3 regions of the Faecalibacterium sp. Marseille-Q4164 genome follow, and region 2 is predicted to be linked to each of the others. Evidence: predicted binding sites of a transcription regulator. Region 2 holds the regulator's gene; each other region holds the start of a gene.
The links. The regulator Rex, encoded in region 2, represses fermentation and respiration genes when NADH is low (regulators of the CRP and FNR family bind a similar motif). The targets are predictions, from matches to a motif close to ATTGTTAANNNNTTAACAAT.
Positions count from the first base shown of each region.

Region 1 (10,667 bases), on a different contig from region 2:
CTGGCACAGACCCGCCCCGTCCTCGCCCTGATAATAGACCACACAGCGCAGATATCCCTCCAATTGCAGCTTGCCGGGCTGCAGCCGCTTTTGCAGCACCACCGGCCTGACAAAGCACTTGACCAGCTTGAACACCGGTGGCAGATAATCAGAGATCAGGATCTCTGTTTCCAGCGGCAGCTCTGCCTTGAGGGTACAGTTTGTCCCCGCCGCCGGCAGGGCATCCCGAAAGATCTTCAACTCCATGGTACGCGCTCCTTTCCTGTCCGCTCTTGGTGTCATTTTATTCCGGGAACAGGCAGGATAGAACGAAGCGATTTTCCGGGGATGCAAAAAGCCGCCGCACAGCGTTTCCACTGCGCGGCGGCCTTATCACAATCAGGGTTCAGGGAAAATCAGGTGCTTATTCAGCAGCCTTGGCAGCCTCGATCTGCTTGATCAGCTCGGGAACGACCTTGAACAGATCGCCCACGATGCCGTAGTCAGCAACACCGAAGATGGGTGCGCTCTCGTTCTTGTTGACAGCGATGATGCACTCGGAATCCTGCATACCAGCGGTGTGCTGGATGGCACCGGAAATGCCCAGAGCAACATAGATCTTGGGGTGGACCGTCTTACCGGTCTGACCGACCTGATGGTCAGCGGTCATCCAGCCTGCATCGGTAACGGCACGGGAAGCACCCACAACGCCGCCGCCCAGTGCAGCAGCCAGCTGCTCAGCCAGCTCGATGCCCTTGTTGACATCCTTGCTGATGCCGCGGCCAACGGAGACGATGACATCGGCACCGATCAGATCGACCAGCTTCTCAGCAGCCTTCTCGACGCTCAGGACCTCGGTCTTGATGTCGGCAGCGGACAGCTCGAAAGCGGGCTTCACGATCTGGCAGGCATCTGCCTTGGCCTGATCGAAGGGAGCCTTCTTCATAACGCCGGGGCGCACGGTGGACATCTGAGGACGGAAGCGGGGGCAGATGATGGTAGCCATCAGATGGCCGCCGAATGCGGGACGGGTCATCTTCAGGTTGCGGTCTTCCATATCGAACTTCTGCTTGGACAGGTCAATGGTGGAGCTCTCCTTCAGGAAGTCGATGTACTTTGCAGTGTCGATATCCAGATGGGTAGCATCAGCGGTCAGGCCGGTGTGCAGGCGGGCTGCGCAGCGGGGGCCCAGATCGCGGCCAATGTTGGTGGCACCGATCAGCAGGACCTCGGGCTTGTACTCGTTGACCATGTCGCAGACGACCTTGGCGTATGCGTCCGTGGTGTAATCCTTCAGCAGGGGGCTGTCGCAGACCATGACCTTATCAGCGCCATAGCCACCCAGCTCCTTGGCAATGCCGTCCACGTTATCGCCCAGCAGCAGGCCGGTGACTTCGCAGTTCAGCTCATCGGCCAGCTTGCGGGCCTCGCTGACCAGCTCGAAATCGGTGGGCATCAGTTTGCCCTGGCGCTGCTCACAAAAGACCCAAACGCCCTTGTACTCGTTAAAATCAGCCATTGTAATCCTATGCTCCTTTCATCAGATCAGGTGCTTCTTGGCCAGGATACCTGCCAGCTGTGCGGCGGTGTCGTCGCCAGTCAGCATGGTGCCTGCGCCCTTCTGCGGAGGAGTGAAGGACTTAAAGACGTTCGTCGGAGAACCCTTCAGACCGATGGTATCGACCTCGATCAGCGGATCATCCTTCAGAGCGTTGTAATCGAACACTTCCATGGGCTTGTCGTAGCAGGTAAAGATGCCATTGACGCTCATGTAACGGGGCTGGTTCAGCTCCTTGATGCAGGTCAGCAGGCAGGGAGTCTGCACCTTGACCATCATGTAGCCGTCTTCCAGCATACGCTTCACGGTCAGGGTGTTGCCATCCTTCTGGATGTCAGCCACATAGGTGACCTGGGGCAGATGCAGCTTTTCAGCGATCTGGGGGCCGACCTGTGCGGTATCGCCATCGATTGCCTGACGGCCGCAGAACACAACGTCCTCGGGGCCAACGCCGATCTTATTGACAGCAGCAGCCAGGATCTGGCTGGTTGCAAAGGTATCGGAACCGCCGAACTCACGACCGGAGACCAGAACAGCCTTGTCCGCGCCGCGGGCCAGCAGCTCACGCAGCATTCCCTCGGCCGGAGGAGGACCCATGGTGATGACAACGACTTCGCAGCCGGTAGCGTCCTTGAGCTTCAGAGCTGCCTCCAGAGCGTTCAGGTCATCGGGGTTGGTGATGGTGGCCATAGAGGCACGATCCAGAGTACCGTCTGCCTTGACGGCGACTTTGCCGGAGGTATCAGGAACCTGCTTTACACAAACAATTGCTTTCATTGTAAATCTTACCTCCCTTACTTCAGCAGAGCGCCGGAAATGACCATCATCTGCACTTCGCTGGTGCCCTCGTAGATCTCAGTGATCTTGGCATCACGCATCATGCGCTCGATGGGGTAGTCACGAGTGTAGCCGTAACCGCCGAACAGCTGCAGGCAACGGCGGGTCACATCGCTTGCGGTGCGGGCTGCGATCAGCTTAGCCTGAGCAGCCTCCACGCTGTAACGGACCTTTGCGCCATCCATGGCCTGCTGCTTCTTCAGAGCGGCAGCGTAGACCAGATACTTGGCAGCCTCAACGCGGGCCTTCATCTCAGCCAGCTCGAACTGGGTGTTCTGGAATGCGGAGATGCTGCGGCCAAACTGCTTGCGCTCCTTGACGTAGGCAACGGTCTCCTCCAGAGCGCCCTCGGCAATGCCCAGAGCCTGAGAAGCGATGCCGATACGGCCGCCGTCCAGGGTAGCCATGGCCAGCTGGAAGCCCTTGCCGCGCACGCCCAGCATACGATCCTTCGGGATACGGCAATCCTCGAAGATCAGCTCGCAGGTGGAAGAACCACGGATACCCATCTTATCCTCAGCCTTGCCGACGGAGAAGCCCGGATCGGTGCGCTCAACGATGAAGGCAGAGCACAGCTTGGTGGGACGGCCCTTCTTATCCAGAACGCGGTCGGTGACAGCGATGACGATAAAGACATCAGCAAAACCGGCGTTGGTGATGAAGATCTTGGAGCCATTCAGAACCCAGCAGTCATCCTCTTCCTTGGCAATAGTCTGCTGACCCTGTGCATCGGTACCAGCGCCCGGCTCGGTCAGGCCGAAAGCGCCCAGCCACTCGCCGCTGCACAGCTTGGGCAGGTACTTTGCCTTCTGCTCGGGGGTGCCGTTCTCATAAATAGGAGCAGCACACAGGCTGGTGTGAGCGGAGACGATGACACCGGTGGTGCCACAGACCTTGCTCAGCTCCTCCACTGCCATGACGTAGGACAGCACATCGCCGCCTGCACCGCCGACAGAGGTGGGGAAGTAAATGCCCATCATGCCCAGCTTGCCCATCTTCTCGACGGTCTCTTTGGGGAAGTACTCTTCTGCATCAACCTTCTTAGCCAGGGGCTTGACTTCGTTTTCAGCAAACTCGCGGTACATCTTCTGCACCATCTGCTGCTGCTTGGACAGAGTAAAATCCATCGCTATATCCTCCTAACGGGTGTTTTTTATCTCCCGGGGCCGGGGTTCTCCCCTTCCCGGTTGCAAACAAATTCCTCCCGACCGCTTTCCCCACGGCCGGGAGAAATGTTTATCAGAAATTACAGCTGGTCAACAGGGGTCTTGGTGCGGTCTGCGTTGTAAACGTAGAAGCCCTTGCCGGTCTTGCAACCCAGGTTGCCGCCGCGGACCATCTTGCGGATCAGCGGGCAGGCGCGATACTTGCTGTCGCCGGTCTCATGGTACAGGACATCCATGATGGCCAGGCAGATATCCAGGCCGATGAAGTCGCCCAGCTCCAGGGGTCCCATGGGGTGGTTGGCACCCAGCTTCATAGCGGTGTCGATGCCTGCGATATCGGAAACGCCCTCCATCTTGATGAAGGCAGCCTCATTGATCATGGGGATCAGGATGCGGTTGACCACAAAGCCTGCAGCCTCGTTGACCTGAACAGGGTTCTTGCCGATGGCAACGGAGATCTCCTTGATCTTCTCAACAGTCTCTGCGGGGGTGTTGCAGCCGGCGATGACCTCGATCAGCTTCATGCGGTCAGCGGGGTTGAAGAAGTGCATACCGACCAGAGGACGGCTCAGGCCCTTGCCGATCTCGGTGATGGACAGGGAGGAAGTGTTGGAAGCGAAGATGCACTCGGGCTTGCAGATCTTATCCAGCTCGCCGAAAGTGGTCTGCTTGACCTTCATATCCTCAAAAGCAGCCTCAACGACCAGGTCGCAGTCTGCGCACAGATTTTCCTTCAGGCCCGGGGTGATGGCTGCAACGATTGCGTCAGCCTTTTCCTGGGGAATCTTGCCCTTAGCAACCAGCTTCTCGTAGCCCTTCTTGATCTTTGCCAGGCCGTTCTCAGCCCACTCCTGCTTGATGTCGCACAGAGCAACGGTGTTGCCCTCAACCTGTGCAAATGCCTTTGCGATGCCCTGGCCCATAGTGCCAGCGCCGATAACACCGATCTTCATAGGAAATCTCTCCTTTAATATTAAAAATTATGTAATGGATTAGTTGTTGGTAAACACTGCCTTGGGCTTCGGTTTCTCACGGCTCAGGAAGCAGGCCATGCCCTCCTGCTGATCGTGGGTCTCGAAGCAATCGCCGAACAGCTTCTCCTCAACTTCCACAGCCTTCTCAATGGGCAGGCTGATGCCACCGTTGATGGCCTTCTTGCAGTTGCGCACTGCAATGGGAGCGTTTTTGGCGATCTTGCCGGCCAGCTTCAGCACGTTCTCCATCAGTTCAGCCTGCGGATATACGGCGTTGACCAGACCAATGCGGTAAGCCTCGTCTGCCTTGATGTTCAGGGCAGAGTAGACCAGCTGCTTTGCCATGCCCATGCCGACCAGACGTGCCAGACGCTGGGTGCCGCCGAAGCCCGGGGTGATGCCCAGACCAACTTCGGGCTGACCAAACACAGCGTTGTCAGAGCAGATGCGGATGTCGCAGCTCATGGCCAGCTCATTGCCGCCGCCCAGTGCAAAGCCATTGACGGCTGCAATGACGGGGATGGGGAAGCTCTCGATCATCAGGAACACGTCATTGCCCAGCTTGCCGAAAGCCTCGCCCTCTGCCTTGGTCATGGTGCTCATGGAGCCGATATCAGCGCCTGCAACGAAGCTCTTGTCGCCTTCGCCGGTCAGGACGATGCAGCGGATGGTCTCCTGATCGACAGCCTCAAAAGCTGCCTTCAGGTCTGCCAGAACCTCGGGGTTCAGGGCATTCAGTGCCTTGGGACGGTCGATGGTGATGATCTCGACAGCGCCCTGCACCTCGGTTTTTACAAAAGCCATTGTGAAAACCTCCAATTCAGATTCTCAGTGTTTCAAAACAGCTCCCGCGCCCCGGCAGAGTCTCCGGTCTGAGCCGAGGCGCGGGCTGTCATTCAATTCAATTCCAAAGGGGGAGCTTACATCTCAACGATGGTAGCGCAGCCCATGCCGCCGCCGATGCACAGAGTAGCCAGACCCTTGTGAGCACCACGGTGCTTCATAGCGTACAGCAGGGTGACCAGGATACGAGCGCCGGAAGCGCCGACCGGGTGGCCCAGAGCGATGGCGCCGCCGTTGACGTTCACCTTGCTCATATCGAAGTTCAGAGCCTGGCTGACAGCCACAGACTGTGCAGCAAATGCCTCGTTGGCCTCGATCAGGTCCATATCAGCAACAGTCAGGCCAGTCTTTGCCATGACCTTCTTGGTTGCTGCGATGGGGCCCAGACCCATGACCTCAGGCTCAACACCGGCCAGAGCGCCAGCGACCCAGGTTGCCAGAGGCTCAACGCCCAGCTCCTTGGCCTTTTCCTCGCTCATAATGACCAGAGCAGCAGCGCCATCGTTGATGGCGGAAGAGTTGCCTGCGGTCACAATGCCGTCCTTGGTGAAAGCGGGCTTCAGAGTTGCCAGCTTCTCGACCGGGGTCAGACGGGGGCCTTCATCGGTATCGAACACGGTGTCGCCCTTCTTGCCCTTGATGACAACAGGAACGATCTCATCCTTGAAAGCGCCGTCCTTGATGGCCTTGTCGGCCTTGACCTGGCTGTTGTAGGAGAACTCATCCAGCATCTCGCGGGTGATGGGGCTGTAGCCGTACTTCTTCTGGAAGGTCTCGTTGGTGCAGACATTCTCAGCGGTCATGCCCATGTGCTTGTTGAAGCCGGTGGCATCCCACAGAGCATCGTTGACCATGGTATCGACCAGCTCGCTCTTGCCCATGGGTGCGCCCATGCGGTAGCCGTAACGGCCCTTCATCATTGCAAAGGGAGCCATGTCCATGTTCTCCATGCCGCCTGCGACCACGATATCAGCATCGCCTGCCTCGATCATCTGAGCAGCCATGTTCACGCAGTTCAGACCGGAACCGCAGACCACGTTGACGGTGACAGCGGGGGTCTCGATGGGCAGGCCAGCCTTCAGGGAAGCCTGACGGGCAACGTTCTGGCCCAGACCAGCCTGGATCACGCAGCCCATGTAAACATGATCGACCTGCTCAGGCTTGACGTTTGCGCGGTTCAGAGCCTCCTTGATGACGATGGAGCCCAGCTCAGCAGCGGGGACGTTGGCAAGGGTGCCACCGAACTTACCAATGGCGGTACGGCATGCAGATGCGATAACGATCTTTTTCATGTGAATAGCCTCCTGATTGTGTATGTTGTGATTTAAGAAAGACTGTTTTATCAAAACGCCGAAGCGTTTCTTGCATAAGGAATGGGGTCAGACGTTCTCTCCCCTGCTGCGCAGCTCGGCCATCTTCTGCTCCACGGCGGCTTCCACATTCGGGGTAACGAACTTGGAGATGCTGCTGCCGTAGCGAGCGGCTTCCTTTACAATGGTAGAGGAAAGATAGCTCCACTTGATGCTGGTTGCAAGGAACATGGTCTCGATGCCGGGCATCAGCGCATGATTGGTCTGCGCCAACTGGATCTCGTTTTCAAAATCCGTTACCGCCCGCAGGCCCCGCACCATGACCGAAGCGTGGCGCTTCTTGGCGAACTCCACGGTCAGGCCGTCGAAGCTCTCCACCGTGACATTGGGGATACCCTTGCAGCATTCCTGCAGCAGGGCCACCCGCTCCTCCACGGTGAACAATGGGTGCTTTGCACTGTTGATGAGCACGGCCACGATCAGGTGATCGTTGATCTTTGCCGCGCGCTTGATGATATCGAGATGACCTCGTGTGACCGGATCGAACGACCCGGGGTAAACTGCAGTTGCCATCGGTTTTGTCCTCCTTGCGCGCCTTTGAAAAGCGCATTGGTTCTGACATGATAGCACTTTCCAGTTTGCTGTGCAAGATGTTCTTCTCTTCTGCTACGGTGTATCGTTAATTTTTAAACAATCCCACCCGCAGTGCCACGCTGCATCCTGCTACGCTATAAGTAAAGCACATCGTCAAAATTTTATCAAGTATTTTTTGTGTAAAATTTATTTTTTGTGCACCAAAGAATCTCTACAAAAAGCTAAGATTTTTAGTCATATTGCATCCAGCCCTGTTTTTTGCCGGGAAAGTATTGATTCTCTCGTTTGTTAATGATATAACTAAGTTGGAATTTACAATTCCTTTATGTTATTGTAAGAGAGGATGGTTTATAATGGATTTTACGGAATTGTATGCGCAGAAGAAAATGACAGCTGACCAGGCTGCCGCGTTGGTCAAAAGCGGCGACTGGGTGGATTACGGCTGGGCCGTGAACACCCCCGTTGCAGTGGACGCTGCCATTGCAAAGCGTCTGCCTGAGCTGGAGGATGTCAACTTCCGCGGCGGCATCCTGATGTGGGTGCCCGCCATCTTCCAGATCGAAGATCCTGCTGCCCACATGACCTGGAACAGCTGGCACATGGGCGGCATTGAGCGCAAGGCCATTGCCCAGGGCTTTTCCTTCTACTCCCCCATCCGCTACTCTGAACTGCCCCGCTACTACCGCGACAGCTCTGACCCCGTGGATGTGGCGGTGTTCCAGGTGACTCCCATGGACGAGCATGGCTATTTCAACTTTGGTCCCTGTGCTTCCCACCTGGGTGCCGTCTGCGATAAGGCCAAAAAGATCATCGTTGAGGTCAACCGGAACATGCCCAAATGCCTGGGCGGCACCGAGAACTGGGTGCACATCTCCCAGGTTGCCGGTGTTGTGGAGGGCAGCAACCCGCCCATCGGCCAGATGGCCGCTGCTGGTGCCGCCACCGAGGTCGATCTGAAGGTGGCAAACCTCATCGTCCCGCAGATCCCCGACGGTGCCTGCCTGCAGCTGGGCATCGGCGGTATGCCCAACGCCATCGGCAACCTGATCGCGCAGAGCGACCTGAAGGATCTGGGTGTGCACACCGAGATGTATGTGGATGCCTTTGTGGATATTGCAAAGGCAGGCAAGATCACCGGCCGCCACAAGAATCTGGACAAGGGCCGTCAGGTCTATGCCTTTGGTGCAGGCACCCAGAAGATGTACGATTACCTGAACAACAACCCGGAGTGCATGGCCGCTCCCGTGGAGTACACCAACGACATCCGCAGCATCTCCGCCATCGACAACTTCATCTCCATCAACAATGCGGTGGATATTGACCTGTTCGGTCAGGTGAACGCGGAGAGTGCAGGCATCAAGCACATTTCCGGTGCAGGCGGTCAGCTGGACTTTGTTCTGGGCGCATACCTTTCCAACGGCGGCAAGAGCTTCATCTGCCTGTCCTCTACCTTTATGAATAAAAAGACCGGCAAGCTGGAGAGCCGCATCCGTCCTACCCTGGAAAACGGCAGCATCGTCACCGACACCCGCGCAAACGTGCACTACCTGTGCACCGAGTACGGCTGTGTGAACCTGAAGGGACTGACCAGCTGGGAAAAGGCAGAAGCACTGATCAGTGTGGCACACCCCGATTTCCGGGACGAGCTGATCGCCGAAGCCGAAAAACTGCACATCTGGCGCAGGAGCAATAAGCGCTGACATTGCCGCAGGGAATCCTGCTGTCTGCGGCAGGAATGGAGTTTCTATGACATGATGGACAAAAAACCGCATATCAAACCCTATCTCTACGGAATGTTCGCGGGCTTTGGCGCGATCAGCCTGAGCATCCTCTTCTTTTTCCTGATCTACCGCTTTCAGGGCTTCGGCAACGCCGTTTCGACCCTGACCGGCATCCTGATGCCCTTTATCTACGGCAGTGTCATTGCCTATCTGCTCAAGCCGGTGTGCAACTGGATTGAAGCATTTCTCCACAAGCTGTTCCCGGAAAGGATGCACCGCTTTGCCAACATGCTGGCCGTTGCTCTGACCATCCTGTTCGGTCTGCTGCTGATCTACGCGCTGATCATGATGATCGTGCCGCAGCTCATCAACAGTGTGACCGCCCTGTACTTCACGGCGCGGGACAACATCGGCGACTTTGTGGAGTGGATCTCCAAGCAGGAGTTCATTGCCAACAACAAAAAGCTGCTGGACTTCATCGAGAACTCTTACGACAGCCTGGATGCCAACCTGGATGCCTGGATCAAGAACACCCTGCTCCCCTCCATGCAGAACATCCTCAGCGGTGCCGCTGTGGGCGTGGTGAACGTGGTGACCTGGATCAAGAATTTCGTCATCGGCCTCATCGTTTCGGTGTATCTGCTGGCCAGCCGGAAGAAATTCGGGCAGCAGGGCAAGCTCATCCTTTATAGTTTGGTCAAGCCCCGCTGGGCCGACCTCATCATGGAGGAAGTCCGTTACGCTGACCGGATGTTCGGCGGCTTCATCAACGGCAAGATCCTGGATTCCGCCATCATCGGCGTGCTGTGCTATATTGCCTGCCTGATCTTCAAGTTCCCCAGTGCCCTGCTGGTGTCGGTCATCATCGGCGTGACCAATGTTATCCCCTTCTTCGGCCCCTTCATCGGTGCCATTCCCGCCACCCTGCTCATCCTGATCCAGAACCCCATCAAGGCGCTCTGGTTCGTGCTGTTCGTTCTGGTGCTGCAGCAGGTGGACGGCAACATCATCGGACCCAAGATCCTGGGCAACACCACCGGCCTTTCCAGCTTCTGGGTGCTGTTCGCCATCCTGCTGTTCGGCGGCCTGTGGGGCTTTGTGGGCATGATTATCGGTGTGCCGCTGTTTGCTGTCATCTATGATGTCATCAAAAAGCTGGTGTTCCACGGCCTGAATCGCAACGACGAATCCGGCATGGTAAACCTCTACCACGATGCCTTCGGTGACCCCGACGACGAGTGATCCCAAACACAATAGAATCGCAAAACCGGCTCTGTCTCCTGCATGGGAGGCGGGGCCGGTTTTTGTATTCCTACCGCATGATTTTCTCAGAGCAGCCGAGAAACGCAAAGCTCCCCCTTCCCAGCGCTGTCTCGGCGCTTGGGGAAGGGGGAGCTTCAGCTTTCAGGGCGGATAAACCAAAAAGGGAGATTTCAGGGGGGAGTACCTGCAATTACTGCTGATTGGGCTTCCAATCCTTATAGTTCTCGTAGCGGCTCTCGCGGATCTTGGTATGGGACCAAATCTCGTCGGCGGTCGGCTGCCAGTTGGCGGCATAGGACTTGCACTTCTCGCACAGATGATCCACGCTTTCCGGGCTCTGCAGGTCGGTGCTGTGGGCACCGGTCTCGTGCACCATTTTTTCCAGCAGCTCGGGGTTTTCCAGCATGGGGCAGGGGCGCAGA
Region 1 covers NZ_JAFREJ010000001.1:315,518-326,184, reverse strand. The annotation lists gene J3352_RS01520 (SPOCS domain-containing protein) at 1-246, opposite strand, end outside; gene acrA (acryloyl-CoA reductase electron transfer subunit beta) at 404-1,498, opposite strand; gene acrB (acryloyl-CoA reductase electron transfer subunit gamma) at 1,520-2,314, opposite strand; gene J3352_RS01505 (acyl-CoA dehydrogenase) at 2,332-3,501, opposite strand; gene J3352_RS01500 (3-hydroxyacyl-CoA dehydrogenase family protein) at 3,621-4,493, opposite strand; gene J3352_RS01495 (enoyl-CoA hydratase-related protein) at 4,533-5,318, opposite strand; gene J3352_RS01490 (acetyl-CoA C-acetyltransferase) at 5,435-6,649, opposite strand; gene coaD (pantetheine-phosphate adenylyltransferase) at 6,737-7,240, opposite strand; gene J3352_RS01480 (butyryl-CoA:acetate CoA-transferase) at 7,615-8,961, shown strand; gene J3352_RS01475 (AI-2E family transporter) at 9,013-10,224, shown strand; gene J3352_RS01470 (radical SAM protein) at 10,436-10,667, opposite strand, start outside.
Region 1: coaD (pantetheine-phosphate adenylyltransferase) is a predicted target of Rex. The motif match lies at 7,343-7,362, and genes of this name have one in related genera.

Region 2 (10,667 bases):
CGATGGTGGCAGCCTCGTACAGGTCTGCAGGCACGCCCTTCAGGGCGGCCAGGAACAGCACCATGGCGGAGCCGAACTGCCAGATGCGCAGGAAGCAGATGATCCACAGCGCATAGTTGGGGTCGCTCAGCCAGGAGGGGCCCTGTGCGTGGCCGAAGGTGATGGCGCGGATGATGGTGTTGACCAGACCATCATCACGGAAAACAGCCTTCCACAGCACGGCGATGGCAACGGAGCCACCCAGAATGGACGGGATGTAGTAAACGGTACGGAACAGGTTCACGCAGGCGATCTTGAAGTTCAGGATGTATGCGATGAACAGAGCAAAGATCAGCTTCAGGGGCACGGTGATGAAGGCGTACTTGAAGGTGGTGACCAGAGCCTTGGTGACCTTGGCATCAGAGAAGGCGGTGACGTAGTTCATCACGCCGTACTGGTGGATGCCATTGAAGAAGTTCATGTCGGTGAAACTGTAATACAGCGACTGACCGAAGGGGATGGCCTTGAACACGATAAAGCCGATGATCCAGGGGATCAGGTAGATCAGACCCTGCCACTTATCCAGGAACTTCTGTGCGGGGGTACGCCCGAGAGAGGGCGCTTTGCTTTCTTTCATCCGGGGATCCTCCTTTGGTGAAAATCAGTGCAACAAACCTTATGTCACACTTTGGCAACAGATTTGTCAGAAAATTGTAACCTGTGCCTGAGAAAAAAGGGGCATCGGGCCTACGGGTGGACGATGCCCCTGATATGTAATTTGACTCAGGTCAGCAAAGAAGATCAGACAGTGTAGCCAACAGCAGACATGCCGTCCAGCAGAACGTCAACAACATCTGCGCCGCTCTTGTTGTCGTAGTCAACGGTATCGAACACTTCCTGATAGGTGCCGGTGCCGGTAGCCTTCAAATCGGAAGACTCGAACAGGGGATCCAGCTGGCAGGAAACAAAGCTCATGACCTTGCCGTTTGCCTCAGCGACCAGCTCGTTGATCTTACCGGCAGCCTGAGCGGTAGCCAGACCAGCCTTGGAAGCGGGGATGCCGCACTCGGAACCCATGATGGCAGCGCCGTCGCCGTTCCACAGGTACTCGATCAGGGTAGCAGCCTCAGCGGGGTTCTTGCAGGTCTTGGTGATGGCCATGCCCATGGAGACCTTGGAGAAGCCGCCGTTGTAATCGCCGAACTTGATCTCCTCACCAACGGTGAAGCCGGGCTTGTTCTCCTCGTCCAGAGCGTCCTGGTACTTGGAAGCAGCGGAATCCCACTCGAAGATGCCGGCGATCTTGCCGGTGATCCACTCGTTGGACTGGTGGGTAGCACCGTCGCCGTTTGCACCGTAGTAGGTGGGCAGCGGCATGATGACGTGGCCGTCGACCAGGCTCTTGATGAAGTCGATGCCCTCGGCGATCTCGTCAGCGGTGTAGTTCAGGGTAGAGGTGGTGGGATCTGCCCAGTCCTTGCCGTACTTGGACTCGAGGTAGAACACCATCAGGATCATACGGTCGTATGCGCCCAGGTGCAGGGGATAGTAATCATCGCCCAACTTCTCCTGGAAAGCCTTGCCTGCTGCAAACAGGTCATCCTCAGTGGCGGGAACCTCGGTGATGCCAGCCTTGTTAAAGGTGGTCATGTTCCAGTAGAAGATACGGCCGGTCATGGAGATGGGCACGCACTGCTGTGCATTTGCAACGTTGCAGGCACCCAGCTTTGCGTCGTCCCACTGGGACATATCCAGGTAATCGGTGACGCTGTTCAGATCCAGGAAGGTCTGGCCGTTGCCGGAGTAGTTGTACAGCCAGTTCCAGTTGATCTGGCAGACATCCTCAGCCACGCCGCCTGCAAACTTGGTGGACATGGTGTCCTCCCAGCCGGACCATGCAGCGAAGGTGGGGTTGACGGTGATGGTGGTGTGCTCAGCAGAGAAAGCCTTCAGGGCCTCCTGATAAGCGTTGTGGCGGGACTCGCCGCCCCACCAGCTCATGGTCAGGGTAACGGGATCGCTGCTCAGGCCAGCCACAGAAGCAGCCTCGGCTGCGGAAGAAGCGGTGCTGGAAGCAGCGCCGCCATTGCCGCCGCAGGCAGCCAGCAGACCAGCTGCACCAACAGCACCGGTGACCTTCAGGAAATCACGACGGGAAATTGCCTTGCTCATTGTTGTTCTCCTCCTAATAAATCAAAAAACATCGAGCGGGCCTTTCTGCACAAGGCTCGTTGTATACAAATATGATAACAAAAGGGATGGGAAAAAGAAAGATGTAAATTGAAGTGATACGGACAAAAAACGAACAAATATTGCTCTCGTGATTTGCAGCGATTTGACGGCATTGCCGAAATGAATAAACTTGGAGCGAAAAAATATGCAATCTGCATAATTGGATAGATTGCATAGAAACGGGCCGAGAGAGTGTAGCAGAACCTCTAAAATTGCAATAGTATTGTAACTTGTTGCGAAATTGACGGTATAATGTTGTATACAACGTGTGAAAAAAGTGACGATATCGCTATTTTATAAACTGATATATCAATTGCGCAAAAAACGTTCGCAGTGGGATACAACTGATATATCACTTCAAAAGAGGACGAGCAAAAAAGAGCGCTGCCCGGCTGGGCAGCGCTCTGAAAACTGTAAAAATCTTTTGGGAGATCTGGGATCTCACGCAGGAGAGGGCTCCTGTGCCTGCCGGAGATCGACACTTACTGTGCGTTCCGTTTGGCGTAAAACGCCCGCCGTGCCTTGAAATAGCACTGGGGGCACATGCTGACGTACTGCACATCGTTTTCCAGATCGATGGCGACCTGCTCGCCCTCAAAGACGAACTCCCCATTGACCCTGCGGCAGTTGCAGGTGGCCTTGCGCCCGCAGGTGCAGATGGTCTTCATCTCCTCAATGGTGTGGGCCAGCTCCAGCAGACGGGTGGAGCCGGGGAAGCCCTTGAGGGAGAAGTCTGACCGCAGGCCGTAGCAGATGACCGGGATGTTCAGGTCTACCGTGACCATGAACAGCTGCTCGGCCTGTGCCGGGGTAAAGAACTGGCTCTCGTCGCAGAGAACACAGGCCAGCGGCTGTTCCCCGGCAGAAGCGGCGCGCACGGCCTCGAACACATCCACCTCGGGCGGGATGAGCAGGTCGGCCCTGCGGCGCACGCCCAGGCGGCTGACCAGCTCGCCGCCGCCCTTGGTGTCCACCTGGGGCTTCAGGATCAGCACCCGCATCCCCTGCTCTTCGTAGTTGTGGGCCACCTGCATCAGCGCGGTGCTTTTGCCGCTGTTCATGGCACCGTATCGGAAGTATAGCTTCGCCATAGTTGCTCTCCTCATAAAAAGGCAACCCTCTCTGCTCGTTCGGGGGGAGAGGGCTGCCTGTTTTCTGTGATATGTTATGAATAGATGTTAGATCAGTCCTGATTGCGCAGGCGGTAACCCAGGCTCATCAGGCTGTCGCCCAGGTGGACGTTCTCCACCACCACTTCGGGGTAGGGCACCGACAGGTCATAGTGGGAGAAGTTCCAGAAGCCTTTGATGCCCAGCTCGACCAGCCGGCCGCTGAGCTCCTCCGCACCGCTGCGGGGCACACAGAACACAGCCACCTCAGGCTTATGCTCTGCGCAGAAGGCCTCCAGCTCGTCAACGTGTAAGATCTGGATGCCGTTGATCTCTTTGCCCACCTCGCTGGGGGAATTGTCAAAGGCGGCGATCAGCTTGTAGCCGTTGGTGTCGGTGGTGATGAAGCGGCTGACTGCCTTGCCCAACCGGCCGCAGCCGATGAGGATGGTGGGCAGCAGGTCACCGTTGCCGAACAGCAGATGCTCCAGGATGGAAAGCAGGTTCTCCACCGAGTAGCCGATGCCCTGGCGGCCGTTCACGTCGCCGATGCAGTTGAAATCCTGCCGCACCTGAGAGGCCGTGGTGCCCATCTGGGCGGCCAGCTCGCGGGAGGAGATGCTGGTGATGCCGTCGTTCTTCAGCGTCCGCAGGTAGCGGTAGTACTTGGGCAGGCGCTTGATCACCGGAAGGGAAGCTTTGCCGGGATTGTTCATGGAAATGGTTCTCCTTTCATCCAAAGGGAATGCCGGTCTCTTTGCACCCTGCAAGGTGCACCGGCGATTAAGACAGTTTCTGAACAATAATGATATATACTTGTCAATCTTATTCTTAGTATAAAGTATACTGCAATGAGACAGAATGTCAAATCCTCTGGGCCAATTTTTTTCAAAGTAAAGAAATCTTAGCCGCCGCATATTGCTTCGATCCCCGGGAACACTGAAAAAAACACCCTGAGGAGGAGCCAACATGCCGGAATATGAAAAGGAAACCACCGAACAGCAGCGGCTGGAGAAAGAGCAGCTGGAAGATCTGGGCACGGTGTGGCGCACCCGCGGCCCCCATGCCATCCACTGCCTGACCGTGATCGGCCAGATCGAGGGCCATGTGGAGGCCCCGCAGGGCCAGAAGACCACCAAGTATGAGCATGTGATCCCGCAGCTGGTGGCAGTGCAGGAGGACCCCGCTGTGGAGGGCCTGCTGGTGCTCATCAATACTGTGGGCGGGGACGTGGAGGCCGGGTTGGCGCTGGCAGAACTCATTGCCAGCATCTCAAAGCCCAGTGCCACGGTCGTGCTGGGCGGGGGCCACTCCATCGGCATCCCGCTGGCAGTCAGCGCCCGGCGCAGCTTTATCGTGCCCACGGCGACCATGACGGTGCACCCGGTCCGCCACTCTGGCATGATTTTGGGCGTGCCCCAGACCATGCGGTGGTTCGAGCAGATGCAGGAGCGCATCACCGGCTTTGTGGCGGGCCACAGCGGCATTACGGCAGCGCGCTACTCGGAGCTGATGCTCCGCACCGGTGAGCTGGTGATGGACGTGGGCACCATGCTGGACGGCAAAAAGGCCGTAAAGGAGAAGCTCATCGATCAGCTGGGCGGCATCTCTGATGCACTGGACTGGCTGTACCGGGAGATCGAGCGGGCAGAGTGAGAGCACGAGTCTGCCCGGGGCGGTGTCAGGCTTACAGTTCGCCCTTCCGCAGATACTTCACCATCATGGGGGCTTCATAGACCAGCATGAGGATCCAGCCCACAACATAGCTGTACGGCAGGGCCTCGATATCCATTTTCATCAGCAGCACAAAGACGGCAGCGGCCGCCACACGGCCTGCCATGTTGAGCGTGCTGCTGTTCAGGGTGATCTTAAGGTCGCCCAGGCCGCGGAAGCCGCCCTGGATGCCGTTGGTCAGCGAGGGCATCAGGTAGAACAGGGAGACCAGCTTCAAAAAGCGCACTCCCAGATGTACCACGGCGGCATCGGTGACGAAGAGCCGGATGATGGGCTCGGCAAAGAAGAAGCAGACAGCGGTGATAAAAATGGCGTAGAGGAACTCCAGCTTCAGGCCGCAGAAGAAGCTGGCGCGGACACGCTCTTTTTTGCTTGCACCGCGGTTCTGGGCCATCAGGGTGGTGGTGGCATGGCCGATGTTCTGCTGGGGCACATAGGCAAAGTCATCGATGCGGCCTGCGGCGGCAAAGGCTGCCATGGCGTTGACCCCCATGGTGTTCACGATGGCCTGAATGGCGATCTTGCCCAGCTGAACGGTGGCCTGCTGCATGGCGCTGGTCCAGCCGTAGCTGATGGTCTTTTTCAGCAGCGAGGAGTCAAAAATGAACCAGCGCCTGCCCAGCTGCAACACAGGGACCTTCCAGCGGATATAGATCAGGCAGAACACGCAGCAGAGCGCTTCGCTCAGCACGGTGGAAAGGGCACAGCCCTCGGAGCCCCAATTCAGCACCTCAACAAAGAACAGGTCGCCGCCGATGTTCAGCACCGAACTGATCATCAGGAAGTACAGCGCGCTTTTGCTGTCGCCCAGCGCGCGCATGGTGGCGGCGAGGAAATTATAGAAGAAGGTGAACAGCAGCCCGCCGAACACGATGCGCAGGTAGTTCACAGCGATGGGAAGGATCTCTTCCGGCACCTGCAGCAGACGGAGCAGCGGATTTGCCAAAATCACACAGGTCAGCGAGAACACCAGAGAAAAGACGGAGCCTGCAATGGCGGTGGTGGAGACCTGACGCTCCACCAGCTCGGTGTTGCCTGCCCCGAACGCCAGGCTGACAAGGATGCCTGCACCCAGGCAGACACCGTTGATGAACAAAATCGCCAGCGTCATCAGCGGGTTGGAGGTGCCCACGGCGGCAAGGGCATCCTCGCCCACGAATTTGCCGACAATGATGCTGTCTACGGCGTTATAGGTCAGCTGAAACAGGTTGCCCAGCACAAGGGGAATGGTGAAATTGACCAGCAGCGGTGTGATCGGGCCGGTCGTCATATCCTTGGTCATTTGGAACTCTCTTTTCTTTATAGATTAAATGCCTGCCGTCCGCTGAAGATAGCCAGCGCCGAGCGGCTGGTGCCGGTGGCAATCAGCTGTGCGGCGGCGTGGAGGGCTGCACCGGCGGCAGGGGAGGCGGGAATGGCATCGGTGGCGAGGACCCGCTGTGCAGCGCGGTTGGCATCGGTGCTGGTAACGGCGGCTACATTATCCACAACATAGGCGTTGTAATTGCCCGGCACGATGCCGTAGCCGATATCCGGGATGCCGTGCCCGCCGGTGAAGCCGCCGCCCAGAGCCTGATTCTCAAAGGGCTCCACGGCCACGATGCGGACATCGTTGGTCCAGGCCTTGATGGTCTCGCCTACGCCGGTGATGGTGCCCGCGCTGCCCACGCCGACCGTGATGGTGTCCACGAGACTGCGGCCCTCCCGGGAGATGGCCTGCACGATGGCGGGGCCGGTCACCCGGCGATGGTATTCGGGGTTATCGTCGTTGGCGAGCCAGTTCATATAGTACCAGCCCTTTTCGGCGGCGGTGGTCTCTGCCAGCGCCCGGGCCCCCGCAAGGCCCCGCTGTGCGGGGGAATGCAGGATCTGTGCCCCCAGCCGGAGCAGGTATTCCTGCCGCAGGGCCGGGGCATCCTCCGGCATGGTCAGAACCACAGGGTGTCCCGCCGTCCGCCCGGCAAGGGCCAGCGCCATGGCAAAGGAGCCGGAGGCCGCTTCAATGATGGGCTGGCCCGGGAGCAGCTTGTGCTTTTCCGCCGCAAGGGCCAGCATCCCCTCGGCCACCGAATCGCGGGACGTGCCGGTGGGCCCATTATAATCAAGGTAAGCATACAGCCGCCCTTTGAGCCCGCAGGCGGCAAGATAGCCCCGCAGCTCCACGATCGGACAGGGGACCAGGGTCTGGTAGATGTTTGGATAGATTGCCACGAAATTCCTCCCTTACGCAAACCTGAGCAGTCAGCACAGAACTGTCTGCCATGCCAAGGGCTCCCCTGTTAGGGGAGCTGGCAAAGCCATCAGGCCTAGACTGAGAGGTTTAATATCTATAAGGTAGCGCATCCTGTGCCCAGCGTCAAGCCGCAATTGGACAAAATGGAGAAAAAACTGCCGAAAAATCAGCAGAGTGATGGAAAAAAGCCTTGACAAGGAAAAGAATGTCTGCTATACTCCGTATGTAAAGCAAATGAACTTTACAACAAACGGAGGTCAGGGCAGAACGCATCATGGCAAAAGACTTTGAAATGGGCTATCTGCTCGATTTTTATGGCGAGGTGCTCACGCCCAAGCAGCGCGAGATGCTGAACCAGTATTACAACGACGACCTCTCCCTCAGTGAAATCGGGGAAAACTTCGGGATCACCCGTCAGGGCGCACGGGATGCCATCAAGCATGGCGAGACCACTCTGAAAGAGCTGGAAGCCAAGGTCGGCTTTGCAGGCCGCTACCGCCGGGTGCAGGAAAAGCTGGAGGAGCTGGAACAGCTGGTCATTGACGCGCGGTTCGAGTGCACCGGCCCTTATGCCAGGCTCACCACCACTGAGTATGCAGCGACGCTGAACAAGATGCTGGGGCTGATCCGCTCCATCGACGAAGTCAACGAGAGCTGACACCATTACTATTTTGAGAGGAGCACCGAACATGGCATTTGAATCTTTGACCGACCGCCTTGCCGGTGTGTTCAAAAAGCTGCGCGGCCACGGCAAGCTGACCGAGGCCGACATCAAAGCCGCCATGCGCGAGGTGCGGATGGCCCTGCTGGAAGCCGATGTCAACTACAAGGTTGCCAAGGATTTCTGTGCCAAGGTCTCCGAGCGTGCCATGGGTCAGGAGGTCATGGAGAGCCTGACCCCCGCCCAGCAGGTGGTCAAGATCGTCAACGAGGAGCTCGTTGCCCTGATGGGCGGCGAGGAAGCCCCCCGCCTGATCGTCAAGAACAAGGGTCAGACCATCATCATGCTCTGCGGCCTGCAGGGCAACGGTAAAACGACCCACGCAGCCAAGCTTGCCAAATACTTCATCAAGCAGGGCCGCCGCCCCATGCTGGTGGCCTGCGATATCTACCGCCCCGCCGCCATTGACCAGCTGCAGGTGGTGGGCGGGCAGGCAGGTGCACCCGTGTTCACGCTGCCGGGTGCCAAGCCCCCGGAGATCGCCCGCAAGGCGCTGGCCCACGCCAGGGATTACGGCAACGACATCGTGATCCTGGATACCGCCGGCCGTCTGCAGATCGACGAGGTCCTGATGCAGGAGCTCGTGCAGATCAAGGAAGCTGTCCCCGTGGACGAGACGCTGCTGGTGGTGGATGCCATGGCAGGTCAGGACGCTGTGAATGTTGCCAAGACCTTCAACGAGACGGTGGGCATCGACGGCATCATCCTGACCAAGACCGATGGTGATACCCGCGGCGGCGCGGCACTTTCGGTGCTGAGCGTCACCGGCAAGCCCATCAAGTTCCAGGGCACCGGCGAAAAGCTGGACGATCTGGAAGTGTTCCATCCCTCCCGCATGGCCAGCCGCATCCTGGGCATGGGCGATGTGCTGAGCCTCATTGAGAAGGCGCAGGATGCCGCCGATGAAAAGGCCGCAGAAGAGACCGCCCGGCGGATGATGGAAAACAAGTTCGATATGAACGACATGCTGGCCCAGTTTGCGCAGATCCGCAAGATGGGCGGTGCAGGTGCCATGCTGAGCATGATGCCCGGCATGTCCGGCATTGATGCCAGCCAGATCGACGAAAAAGCCTTTGACCGCATCGAGGCCATGATCTATTCCATGACCAAGGAAGAGCGTGAAAAGCCCTCCATCATCAACCCCAAGCGCAAGCGCCGCATTGCAGCGGGCAGCGGCACCCGGGTGGAGGATGTCAACAAGCTGCTCAAGCAGTTTGAGATGATGCAGAAGATGATGAAGCAGTTCAAGAAGAGCCCCAAGGGCTTTGCCCGCCGCCTGGGCGGCATGATGGGCAACCCCAATGCCTTCCGCGGCTTCAAATAACAATGGTATACACCCCGCAGGGGTTGTACAGATAGATTTAATCAAACCCCAAACGGGGCACAAACATTTTTGGAGGATATTTACCATGGCAGTTAAGATTCGTCTGCGCCGCGTTGGCGCTAAGAAGGCTCCCTTCTATCGTGTTGTTGTTGCTGACAGCCGCTTCCCCCGCGACGGCCGTTTCATCGAGGAGATCGGCACCTACGATCCCAACCAGGAGCCCTCTGAGGTGAAGATCGACGCTGAGAAGGCCAAGGCTTGGATCGCCAACGGCGCACAGCCCACCGATACCGTCCGCGTTCTGCTGAAGAAGTCCAACATTCTGTAAGTAGGAGGGCTGACTCATGCAGGAGCTGTTGCTGGCAGTTGCCCGCGGTCTCGTGGAGGACAAGGAAGCCGTCAAGGTCACGGTGGACGAGCCCCGCGAGGACGGCACCATCGTCTACCACCTGAGTGTGGCAGAGGGAGATATGGGCCGTGTCATCGGCAAGCAGGGCCGGATCGCAAAAGCCATTCGTGTGGTGATGCGCGCGGCTGCTGTGCGGGTCGATGAAAAGGTCCTTGTTGAGATCGACTGAGCACCCTACGGGCCCTTTGCCGCAAGGCAAGGGGCCTTTTTGTATTTATTAGGCAGCTCGCCCTCTCAGGCCGCTTCGCGTCCAGCTCCCCCAAAGGGGGAGCCCTTGGCAAAACCAGAAACTTTGTGGTGACTGCCAAGGCCTCTCCCCTCGGGAGAGGTGGCATTGCGTAGCAATGACGGAGAGGGTGAGGATGCTAAAGGAGTAAAAGCAATGCAGAAATACTTGGAAGCCGGCAAGGTGGTGACCACCCACGGTGTGCGCGGCGAGATGAAGCTGGAGCTGTGGTGTGACGGCGTGGCCTTTCTGAAAAAGGTGGGCCGCCTGTACACCACCCCCCAGGGCGGCAGGTGCTACAAGATCACCTCCATCCGCCCCCAGGGGCAGATGGCCCTGCTCCAGCTGGAAGGGGTCAGCGACATGGATGCCGCCCGTGCCCTGCGGGGGCAGGTGTTCTACTTTGACCGTGATGATGCCACCCTGCCTGCGGGCAAGTGGTATGTGGCCGACCTCATCGGGTGCGAAGTGCGGGATGCCGATACCGGCAAGGTGTACGGCGTGGTGACCAGCGTGGACCACCCCGGCGCACAGGATATCTACACCGTTAAGGCCCCCAGCGGCAAGGAATATATGTTCCCCGGGGTGGATGCCTTTTTGAAAGAGCGCAACCCGCCGGAGGGCTATCTCCTTGTCACCCCCATCCCGGGCCTGCTGGATGACGATTTTGACAGTGAGCGGGAGGAGGAGTGAGCCATGG
Region 2 covers NZ_JAFREJ010000006.1:29,632-40,298, reverse strand. The annotation lists gene J3352_RS07865 (carbohydrate ABC transporter permease) at 1-616, opposite strand, end outside; gene J3352_RS07860 (ABC transporter substrate-binding protein) at 781-2,151, opposite strand; gene J3352_RS07855 (thymidine kinase) at 2,694-3,302, opposite strand; gene J3352_RS07850 (redox-sensing transcriptional repressor Rex) at 3,395-4,036, opposite strand; gene J3352_RS07845 (ClpP family protease) at 4,290-4,976, shown strand; gene J3352_RS07840 (MATE family efflux transporter) at 5,008-6,336, opposite strand; gene J3352_RS07835 (pyridoxal-phosphate dependent enzyme) at 6,354-7,265, opposite strand; gene J3352_RS07830 (sigma factor-like helix-turn-helix DNA-binding protein) at 7,562-7,945, shown strand; gene ffh (signal recognition particle protein) at 7,977-9,332, shown strand; gene rpsP (30S ribosomal protein S16) at 9,418-9,660, shown strand; gene J3352_RS07815 (KH domain-containing protein) at 9,677-9,910, shown strand; gene rimM (ribosome maturation factor RimM) at 10,124-10,660, shown strand; gene trmD (tRNA (guanosine(37)-N1)-methyltransferase TrmD) at 10,664-10,667, shown strand, end outside.

Region 3 (10,667 bases), on a different contig from region 2:
TGGTACGCAAAAGAGGAAGGGGAGGGCCGCCGCCGCTTTACCCGCTCGGATGCTGATTTCTGGATCGTGATGATCCTGATCGAGATGGCAACGGCCCAGCTGCGCAACATCAATGTGCCGCTCTACCGCATCTGCCTGTATTTTGCGTTCTTCCGTTATCTCGCCATTGGCCGTGTGGTCAAGTGCGTGGAGGATGAGCGTCTGCGCAAGCTGCTGAAGGCTGCCATGTGGGGAATGCTGGTCATCATCTGGATCTATCAGGCGTATATTCAGGGCAACAATGCCATTTGCCCGTACACCTCGGAGATCCTCCACATTGGCAGAGAAACATTCTTCTGAGGGAACAGAACATGGAGACAGAGCTGATCAGTGTCATTGTTCCGGTCTACAATGTGGAGCGATATCTCCGCCGCTGCGTGGACAGCATCCTGCACCAGACCTATCAGGATCTTGAGATCCTGCTGGTGGATGATGGTTCCACCGATGCCAGCGGAGCCATCTGCGACGAATATGCCGCACAGGAAGAACGTGTAACAGCAGTCCACCAGAAAAACGGGGGACTCTCTGCAGCGCGCAACGCGGGGCTCGAACGGGCACAGGGAACGTATCTCTGCTTTGTGGACAGTGATGACTTTCTGAACAGCCGGATGCTGGAAACGCTTTGCCGTGACCTGCAGGAACAGGATGCGGACGTGGCTGTGGTGGGCTTCCGGATGTTTGAACGGGAGGAAGAGCTTGCCCCGGCTGAACTCGCCGTACCGGTGCAGTGTATGACAGGCCGGGAGGCCATCCGCAGCACCCTTGTCTCGGATGAGCTGGGGGATTTTGCCTGGAACAAGCTCTACAAGCGGGAGCTGTTCCGGGATATCCGCTATCCGCTGGGGCGGATGATGGAAGATCAGGGTACGACATACCGCATTTTTCAGCAGTGCAGCAAGGTCGTATACCGCCCGGTGCCGCTGTATTATTACTATCAGCGCCCGGACAGCATCCTTCACCGCAGGAACATGAAGTTCTATGAGGATAAGCTGGATATGGGCTATCAGAAATATCGGGCCATCCGGGAAGCATACCCGGGAATGCCGGAGAATGATGCTGCCATGCTGAGCGTGGTGGAGCACTGCTATCCGTATCTGATGCAGGACACGGTGCGCCGCGCAAAGATGGAGGCCTTTCTGCAGGAGTGTGACCCGGCGGCGGCAAAGCTGCTCTGCACCAGCAGCCAGCGGAAGTATCAGCTGCTCAGATGCAGCCGGAGGCTGTATGCAAAACTGTTCCTGCTGAAAAACGGCCCGGCGGCAAAATAAGGGAGGAAAATTTGTGCTGAACGATACCGTCAGTATCATTGTGCCGATCTATAACAAGGAAAAGTATCTGGAAAAATGTCTGGACAGCATCCTTGGTCAGACCTATCGGGATCTGGAGATCATTCTGGTGGATGATGAGTCAACAGACAACTCCCTTGCCATCTGCCAGCGTTACGCGGAAAAAGATCTGCGGATCAAGATATACCACAAGCCAAACGGTGGTGTTTCCTCTGCGCGAAACTTGGGATTGGAAAAAAGTACAGGAAAGTATATTTCATTTGTTGATCCAGATGATTTTATTCATTCGGAATTTATAGAACGGCTGGAAATGATGTTGGTGCAATCGGACGCGGAAATTGCATACTGTAAAATGCTGGATGTTTGGGAAGGCAGTGACGTAGAACATATTCCCAAAATTACAGATAAAGTTTGCATATTGGATGCAAGACGGTACGATTGGTTTACACCAGCAGCGCATAAAGTCGCCTGCGGCGCAGTATACCGAAAAAGCTGTGTGAAGGATATTCGATTTTCTGATGACCTGTATATTGGAGAAGATACTCTTTTCTTAGCAGAATGCATCAAAAAAGCATCTAAGATTGTTCGTTCGGAAAGTGAATTATACTATTACTACCGCAATGATCAGTCGGTAACGCTGTGCGATTATTTTACTGGAAAATTAACAGAAATGATGGCGTGGGAGCGAATTGTTGTATTGTATGAGAATGAATCACTTGTACAGAAGACTGCAAAAGCGGGATATTCACAGGTTTGTCGTGAGTTGGTGGTTAAATATGGAAAGAGTGCACACTTTATGGAAGAAGGTTATCCGAAAGCAAAAACAGGGTTTTACAGATGGGCAAAGGAAATGATGCAACAGCAACTTCAGGAAAAGAGATATTTTTACTGGCTTAAAACCATGTATTCGTATTTCTTCTGGGACGCATGGGTAAAGAAAAAACAGGGTGAGTGAAAGTATCTAGTTATGAAGAAATCGCTTACATTAAATGCAATAATGAGTGGAATCAAGACGATTCTACAAATCATCTTTCCACTGATTACATTCCCGTACATATCTAACATTCTACAAGTAAACAATTTGGGCAAAGTGAACTTTGCCAGCTCCGTCTGCGGGTATTTTCTGCTGTTTGCAGGCCTTGGCATCTCCTCCTATGCGGTGCGTGAGGGGTCCCGCTATGTGAACGACCGGGAAAAACTGTCGGCTTTTGCATCGGAGATGTTCTCCATCAATATGATCTCCACGGCCCTGACCTATGCGGCATTGGCTGTGACGATGCTCTTCTGGACAAAGCTCCATGCCTATACCGACCTGATGCTGGTGCTGAGTTTACAGATCCTCTTTACGACCATCGGTACCGAATGGGTGTTCACGATCTTTGAGGAGTATACCTATATCACAGTTAGAGGTATTATTTTTCAGATAATATCAATTCTGATGATGTTCGCATTTGTTAAAACGCAGGACGATTACTGTATTTACACAGGAATTACGGTGTTTGCCGCAGCAGGTGCGAATATATTGAACTTCTTTCGAGCTAGGAAATATTGCACGATTCGACTGACAGCAAAAATAGACTGGAAAAAGCATTTAAAACCAATACTTCTGATTTTTGCATCGAGCTTTGCAATTACGATTTATGTAAATTCAGATGTGACAATTCTCGGAGTTTTAACTTCAGACTATCATGTGGGAATTTACACCGTTGCAATGAAGATATATACGATGGTAAAATCGGTTCTGGCATCTATTCTTTTAGTATCTGTTCCGAGGCTGTCTCGTTATGCGGGAATGCAGGATAGGCTGAATTTTGAAAGACTTTTTAATAAAGTATTTGGGGCAATGGTATTAACCGTTCTTCCGGCTGTAGTGGGATTGTTTGAACTAAGTCAAGAGGTCGTTCTTTTTATCTCAAGCGAAAGCTATCTGGAAGCAGCTGTGCCACTTCGCATTTTGAGTATAGCACTGGTAGCAAGTTTATTTGGGTGGCTCTATAATACTTGTGTTTTGGTGCCATGGAAAAGAGAAGGTCAATTTTTGATAGCAACGCTTGTGAGTGCAATTCTGAACGTGGGGCTGAACATCCTGCTCATCCCGCGGTTCCGGGAGAATGCGGCAGCCTTTACCACCCTGCTGGCAGAGCTGTGCTCCATGATGCTCTGTATCCGCTGCTCCAGGGGCCTGGTCACGGTTTCAGCTGACCGGCGCACCGTTGGCTCGGTGCTCTGCGGCTGTGTGGGCATCGTTCTTGTCTGTACCGGGGTCAAGGCACTGGCTCTGTCCAATCTCATCTGCATTCTGGCGGCGGTGCTGGGCTCAGTGGCTGCATACGCGGTCATCCTGCTGGGCATGAAAAATCCGCTGGTGCTGGAATATCTGGAAAAAGCGAAGCAGAAGTTCCGGAAAACATCCTGAATGGACAGGACCCGCTGCGGGGGCGAACACTCCCTGCGGCGGGTCTTTTTCAGAAAAAACGGCGTTTTTTGGTGCGTTCCGGCAAAATCACCACATTTCTTTGCTTCTGCAACAAATGTTTGTTAATAAATTATCCATCCCCTGTCCTTGCAATACACACGCTTTTTGTTTATAATAAGGATGTACGGGGAAGTTCGCAGTGCGCGGCCCCCGATGAAGAGCAAAATTCGATTCCGAACGAAAAGAATTTGAGAGGAGTTTGTTACCATGGGTTTAGGTAAGAAAACGATCGACGATCAGAATTACTGCGGCAAGAAGGTCCTTGTCCGCTGCGATTTCAATGTCCCGATGAAGGACGGCGTGATCACCAACGAGAACCGCATCAATGCGGCTCTGCCCACCATCCAGAAGCTGGTCAACGATGGTGCTAAGGTCATCCTGTGCAGCCACCTGGGCAAACCCAAGAACGGCCCCGAGGCAAAGTTCAGCCTGGCACCCGTTGCTGTGGCTCTGAGCGCAAAGCTGGGCAAGACCGTTGTGTTCGCTGATGACGATAATGTTGTGGGCGAGAACGCAAAGGCTGCTGTTGCCGCAATGAACAACGGCGATGTCGTTCTGCTGCAGAACACCCGTTTCCGCAAGGAAGAGACCAAGAACATGCCTGAGTTCAGCCAGGAGCTGGCTTCTCTGGCAGATGCATACGTTGACGATGCATTCGGCAGCTGCCACCGTGCACACTGCTCCACCGCAGGTGTCACCGACTACATCAAGGATACCGCTGTCGGTTACCTGATGGAGAAGGAGATCAAGTACCTGGGCAACGCAGTCAACGATCCCGTCCGTCCCTTCACCGCCATCCTGGGCGGCGCTAAGGTCGCCGATAAGCTGAACGTCATCTCCAATCTGCTGGAGAAGGTCGATACCCTGATTATCGGCGGCGGCATGGCTTACACCTTCGTCAAGGCTCAGGGCTACGAAGTCGGCAAGAGCCTGTGCGACGATACCAAGCTGGATTACTGCAAGGAAATGATGGCCAAGGCCAAGGAGAAGGGCGTGAAGCTGCTGCTGCCCGTGGATGCAGCCTGCATCAAGGACTTCCCCGATCCCATCGACGCTCCCGTGGATGTCACTGTGGTGCCCGTCACCGCCATCCCTGCTGACATGGAGGGCTGCGACATCGGCCCCGAGACTATGAAGCTGTTTGCCGATGCTGTCAAGGCATCCAAGACCGTGGTGTGGAACGGCCCCATGGGCGTGTTCGAGAACCCCACCCTGGCAGCCGGCACTCTGGCTGTTGCCAAGGCTATGGCTGAGAGCGATGCTACTACCGTGATCGGCGGCGGCGACAGCGCAGCAGCTGTGCAGCAGATGGGCCTGGGCGACAAGATGACCCACATCTCTACCGGCGGCGGCGCTTCTCTGGAGTATCTGGAGGGCAAGGAGCTGCCTGGTATCGCTGTGATCCAGAACGCATAAGCATCTGAACCAGCATCACTGAGGTGCGGCGGCATATACGCCGCCGCACTTTTTATTTTGGGTAATAAGATCTCTCAGGCTTGCCGACGCTCGCCAGCTCCCCATCCGGGAGGCAGGAGCTGTCGTTTATCCTGCCTCTCCTGCCGGGAGAGGCGGCACCGAAGGCGGCGGGGAGGTATTTTGTGATAAGGAGATCGTTAGAATGGATAAGGCAAAGCGTAAGGCAATCATTGCAGGCAACTGGAAGATGAACAAGACCGCCACTGAGGCAGCCAAGCTGGTGGATGAGCTGATCCCCGCCGTCAAGGATGCTTCCTGTGAGGTCGTTATCTGCACCCCCTACACCGATCTGGTTACCGCCGTGGAAAAGACCAAGGGCACCAACATCCATGTGGGTGCTGAGAATGTCCACTTTGAGAAGTCCGGTGCGTTCACTGGCGAGATCAGCGCCGATATGCTGGTGGATCTGGGTGTGGAGTACGTCATCGTCGGCCACTCCGAGCGCCGCCAGTACTTTGCAGAGACCGACCAGACCGTGAACAAGCGCGCTCTGGCTGCCCTGAATGCGGGCCTGAAGGTCATCATCTGCGTGGGCGAGAGCCTGCAGCAGCGCGAGGAGGGCGTGACCGAGGAGCTGGTGCGGATGCAGACCAAGATCGCCCTGCGCGACGTGACCGCCGAGCAGATGGCAAATGTGGTCATTGCCTACGAGCCCATCTGGGCCATCGGCACCGGCAAGACCGCGACCGCTGACCAGGCCGAGGAGGTCTGCGCTCAGATCCGCAAGGTCATCGGCGAAGTGTACGGCGAGGCTGTGGCCGAGGCTGTCACGGTCCAGTACGGCGGCAGCATGAACGCCAAGAACTGCGAGGAGCTGCTGAGCAAGAAGGATGTGGACGGCGGCCTGATCGGCGGCGCATCTCTGAAGGCTCCTGATTTTGCTGTTATCGTCAATGCCGCTTCCAACGGCTGAGAAAGTCCTCTGACCTGTTTTCCCAGCGCCCGGCTGCGCCGTTTTTCCAGCGCTGTGCCGGGCGCTATTTGTTCTAAATCAAAGGAGATTCAACGTTATGTCCAAGAAACCTGTACTTCTGTGCATCATGGATGGTTTTGGCTGGGTGCCCAACGAGACCTACGGCAATGCCGTGGTCGCCGCAAAGACCCCCCATCTGGATGCCCTGATGGCAAAATATCCCATGACCACCATCGAGGCCTCCGGCATGGCTGTCGGCCTGCCCGATGGTCAGATGGGCAACTCTGAGGTGGGCCACACCAACATGGGCGCTGGCCGTATTGTTTATCAGCAGCTGACCCTCATCACCAAGTCCATCCGGGACGGTGAGATGTTCAAGAACCCCGTGCTGGTCAAGAACATGAAGGCTGCCATTGAGGCAGGCAAGGCCATCCACCTGATGGGCCTGGTGGGCACCGGCGGTGTCCACAGCCACGCTGACCACTGGTTCGGCGTGCTGGAAATGGCAAAGCACATGGGCGCAAAGGAAGTCTACCTGCACTGCATCACTGATGGCCGTGATACCGACCCCCACGCCGGCAAGGGCTTCCTGGCTGACCTGCAGGCCAAGCTGGATGAGCTGGGCGTTGGCAAGATCGCCAGCGTTTCCGGCCGTTACTACGCTATGGACCGCGACAACAACTGGGACCGCGAGGAGAAGGCTTACGCCGCATTCGTTTACGGTGAGGGCAACCACGCTGCCAACGCTGCCGAGGCCATTGAGGCATCCTATGCTGCCGATAAGACCGACGAGTTCGTTCTGCCCTGCGTCACCTGTGAGGGTGGCCGCGTGCAGGATGGCGATACCGTCATCTTTATGAACTTCCGTCCCGACCGTGCCCGCCAGATGACCCGCATCTTCTGCGATGACGACTTCAAGGGCTTTGAGCGCCGCGGCGGCCGCAAGCAGGTCAACTATGTCTGCATGGCCGAGTACGATGCCACCATGCCCAACTGCGAGGTCGCCTATCCTCCCGTGGAGCTGAAGAATGTTCTGGGCCAGTACCTGTCCGAGAACGGCAAGACCCAGCTGCGCATTGCCGAGACCGAGAAGTATGCACACGTCACCTTCTTCTTCAACGGCGGTGTGGAGGCTCCCTACGAGGGTGAGGACCGCTGCGTCATCCCCAGTCCGAAGGTTGCCACCTACGACCTGCAGCCTGAGATGAGCGCCCCTGAGGTGGCTGCTGAGTGCGTCAAGCGCATCGAGAGCGGCAAGTATGATGTGGTCATCCTGAACTTTGCCAACTGCGACATGGTCGGCCACACCGGCGTGTTCGATGCCGCTGTCAAGGCCGTTGAGGCTGTGGATACCGCTGTGGATCAGGTGGTCACCGCTGTGCTGAACGCAGGCGGCTGCGCCTTTATCACGGCTGACCACGGCAACGCCGAGAAGATGATGAACCCGGACGGCACTCCCTTCACCGCCCACACCACCAATGTGGTGCCCTTTGTGGCCGTTGGCTGCGGCGATGTGAAGCTGCGCGAGGGCGGCTGCCTGGCAGATATCGCCCCCACCATGCTGCCCTATATCGGCCTGCCTGTCCCCGCTGAGATGACCGGCAAGAGCATCATCGTGGAGTAAGCACTCCGCAAAAGAGCTTTCCTGAAACGCAAAAAGACCTCCCCGTGCAGGTGCTGCCTGCATGGGGAGGTCTTTTGCTGTATCGCTTAGTAGTGCAGCTGGTCAGCGGTCAGTGCTTCCAGCACCGGCAGCATGGCGGCTGCCTCGGCCTTGGCGGCGGGCAGATCCATATCGCGGTAGTTGCCGCATTCCACCTCGCTGGCACCGGGGATATCCCCCTCAAAGGCGGCCATGAAGCGGAAGGAATCCACGGTCAGCTCCAATGCCTGCGCCGGGGTCAGCCCGCGGGTGAGCAGGTAGAAGCCGGTGCGGCAGCCCATGGGGCCAACGTAGATCACGCCGTCCTTCACCGCGCTGTTGCGGGCGTAGGTGGCAAACAGGTGCTCCAGCGTGTGGGCGGCACCGGTGGTCAGGTAATCGCCCTGATTGGGCTTCTTCATTCGGATGTCCCAGGTCAGCACATCACCATCCTGGCGGCTCAGGTACATGCCCCGGTCCAGTTTGGTGTGATCGACACAGAAGCTTGCAATGCGTTCCATGATGTTCTCCTTCAGGATCAGGCCTGCAGGCGCTGGACGCTGCCGTGGGCACAATCCACAGCGATATCCAGGCCGTCGCGGATGTGGCTGCAGGCACCTGCAGCACCCACGATGGTGGGTTTGAGCAGGGAGTTGCCCACGATGGCAGCGTGGCTGTTCAGGCCGGGCTCCTCGACCACCAGAGCGGCGGCATCGCGGACATAGCCCAGCATCTCGTTGGTGGTGGAGGGAACGACCAGCACCATGCCGGGGCGGAACTTTGCCTTGACCTCCTCCAGAGTGCGGCAGACGCAGGCCTTGCCGCTGGCGGAGACCAGATCGGTCTTGCCGCGGCCTACGCCTACACCGGTGGCCAGGCAGTTGCCCACCATGTGGATCTTGATCATGTTGGTGGTGCCGGAAACGCCCACGGGCACGCCTGCGGTCACAACGGCCAGCTCGCCGTTGTGCAGGTAGCCGTTCTTCTGGGCCAGAGCGGTGGACATCTCAATCAGCTCATCGGTGCTGTGGGCGGGGCCCATCAGCAGGGAAGTGATGCCCCAGCTCAGGGAGAGCTGACGCTGCACCTGCTCGTCCATAACGCAGGCAATGATGGGCTGCTTGGGGCGGTACTTGCTCAGCAGGCGGGCAGTGTTGCCGGATTCGGACACGGTGACGATGGCGGCAGCGTTCACGTCCTTGGCGGTCAGGCAGGCAGCATGAGCGGTTGCATCGCTGACGCTGATCTGGATCTCGGCGTGGCGCTGGGCGCGGTAGTGCTCCTCGTTCTCGGTGCGCTCTGCAATGGCGGACATGGTCTTGAGGGCCTCCACGGGGTAGTCACCGGCAGCGGTCTCACCAGACAGCATGATGGCAGAGGTGCCATCGTAGATGGCATTTGCCACGTCGGAGATCTCGGCACGGGTGGGGCGGGGGTTGACCATCATGCTGTCCAGCATCTGGGTGGCAGTGACGATGGGCTTGCCGAAGGAGAAGGAGCGGTCGATGATGTCCTTCTGGATGCCGGGCAGCTCGGTGAAGTCGATCTCAACGCCCAGGTCACCACGGGCCACCATGACGGCATCGGCTGCGGAGAGGATGCTGTCGATGTTGTTCACACCCTCGCGGTTCTCGATTTTGGCAATGATACGGATGTTGGAATCGTACTCATTCAGCAGGTTGCGGATGTCGTACACATCCTGCGCGGTGCGCACAAAGGAAGCAGCGATGAAGTCAAAGCCGTTCTGCACGCCAAAGATGATGTCCTCGCGGTCTTTCTGGCTCAGGTAGGGCATGGACAGATGCACGCCGGGCACATTGACACCCTTTTTGGTCTTGATCTTGCCGCTGTTCAGCACGGTGCAGATGATGTCGGTGTCGGTGACCTGCTCAATGTGCAGCATGATCAGGCCGTCGTCCAGCATGATGGTGCCGCCGGGCTGCACGTCCTGGGGCAGATCCTTGTAAGTGACGGAGCAGATCTCCTTGGTGCCCTCCACCTCGCGGGTGGTCAGGGTAAAGGTCTGGCCGGCTTCCAGCATCTCCACACCGTTCTTGAACTCCTTCAGACGGATCTCGGGGCCCTTGGTGTCCAGCAGGGCGGCAACGGGCTTGCCCAGCTCCTCACGCAGCGCTTTCAGCTTTGCCAGACGGCCGCCGTGCTCCTCGTAGGAACCGTGGGAGAAGTTGAAACGGGCCACGTTCATGCCGTTTGCGATCAGGTCGCGCAGGACATCGCCCTTATCGGTAGAAGGGCCCAGGGTGCAGATGATCTTCGTTTTTCTCATAAAATACCTCCAACGTTCACGCTATAATGCTCTCTATCTTGACGCAGCAGCCCAAGCTGGCTGCTCTCTGGCGGGCAGTGATTGCTTTGCGCCCGCGGCGGCAGTATACGCCAATATGGCTGTTTCAACAAACCATACCACTATACATTATAAGCTCTTGGATACAATAGCGCAAGAAAAATCTTTGCAAAGAAACTGCTAAGATTTCATCAGGTTTGAACAAAAAACTTTCCACCACAAAGCGCTTGCATAACCGGCGGGATTTGCTTATAATGAAGGTAAGCAAAAGTGCGACTGTTCCGGGGCAGCCCCGGAGGAAAATGGAGTGAAAACATATGGAAAAGCGTGTATTTTTGATCGTACTGGACAGCTTTGGCATCGGCGCGGAGCCGGATGCAGCCGCCTTTGGCGACGAGGGTACCAACACGCTGGGGGCCATTGCAGGGCATCCCAATTTCAACTGCCCCAACCTGAAAAAGCTGGGCCTGTTCAACATTGACGGTGTGACCGCGGGCGAAAAGACCGACGCGCCCGCCGGTGCCTTTGCC
Region 3 covers NZ_JAFREJ010000002.1:196,149-206,815, forward strand. The annotation lists gene J3352_RS04020 (EpsG family protein) at 1-339, shown strand, start outside; gene J3352_RS04025 (glycosyltransferase) at 351-1,307, shown strand; gene J3352_RS04030 (glycosyltransferase) at 1,321-2,280, shown strand; gene J3352_RS04035 (flippase) at 2,293-3,741, shown strand; gene pgk (phosphoglycerate kinase) at 4,009-5,217, shown strand; gene tpiA (triose-phosphate isomerase) at 5,420-6,190, shown strand; gene gpmI (2,3-bisphosphoglycerate-independent phosphoglycerate mutase) at 6,288-7,814, shown strand; gene J3352_RS04055 (S-ribosylhomocysteine lyase) at 7,901-8,353, opposite strand; gene pyk (pyruvate kinase) at 8,371-10,119, opposite strand; gene J3352_RS04065 (phosphopentomutase) at 10,455-10,667, shown strand, end outside.
Region 3: pgk (phosphoglycerate kinase) is a predicted target of Rex. The motif match lies at 3,860-3,879, and genes of this name have one in related genera.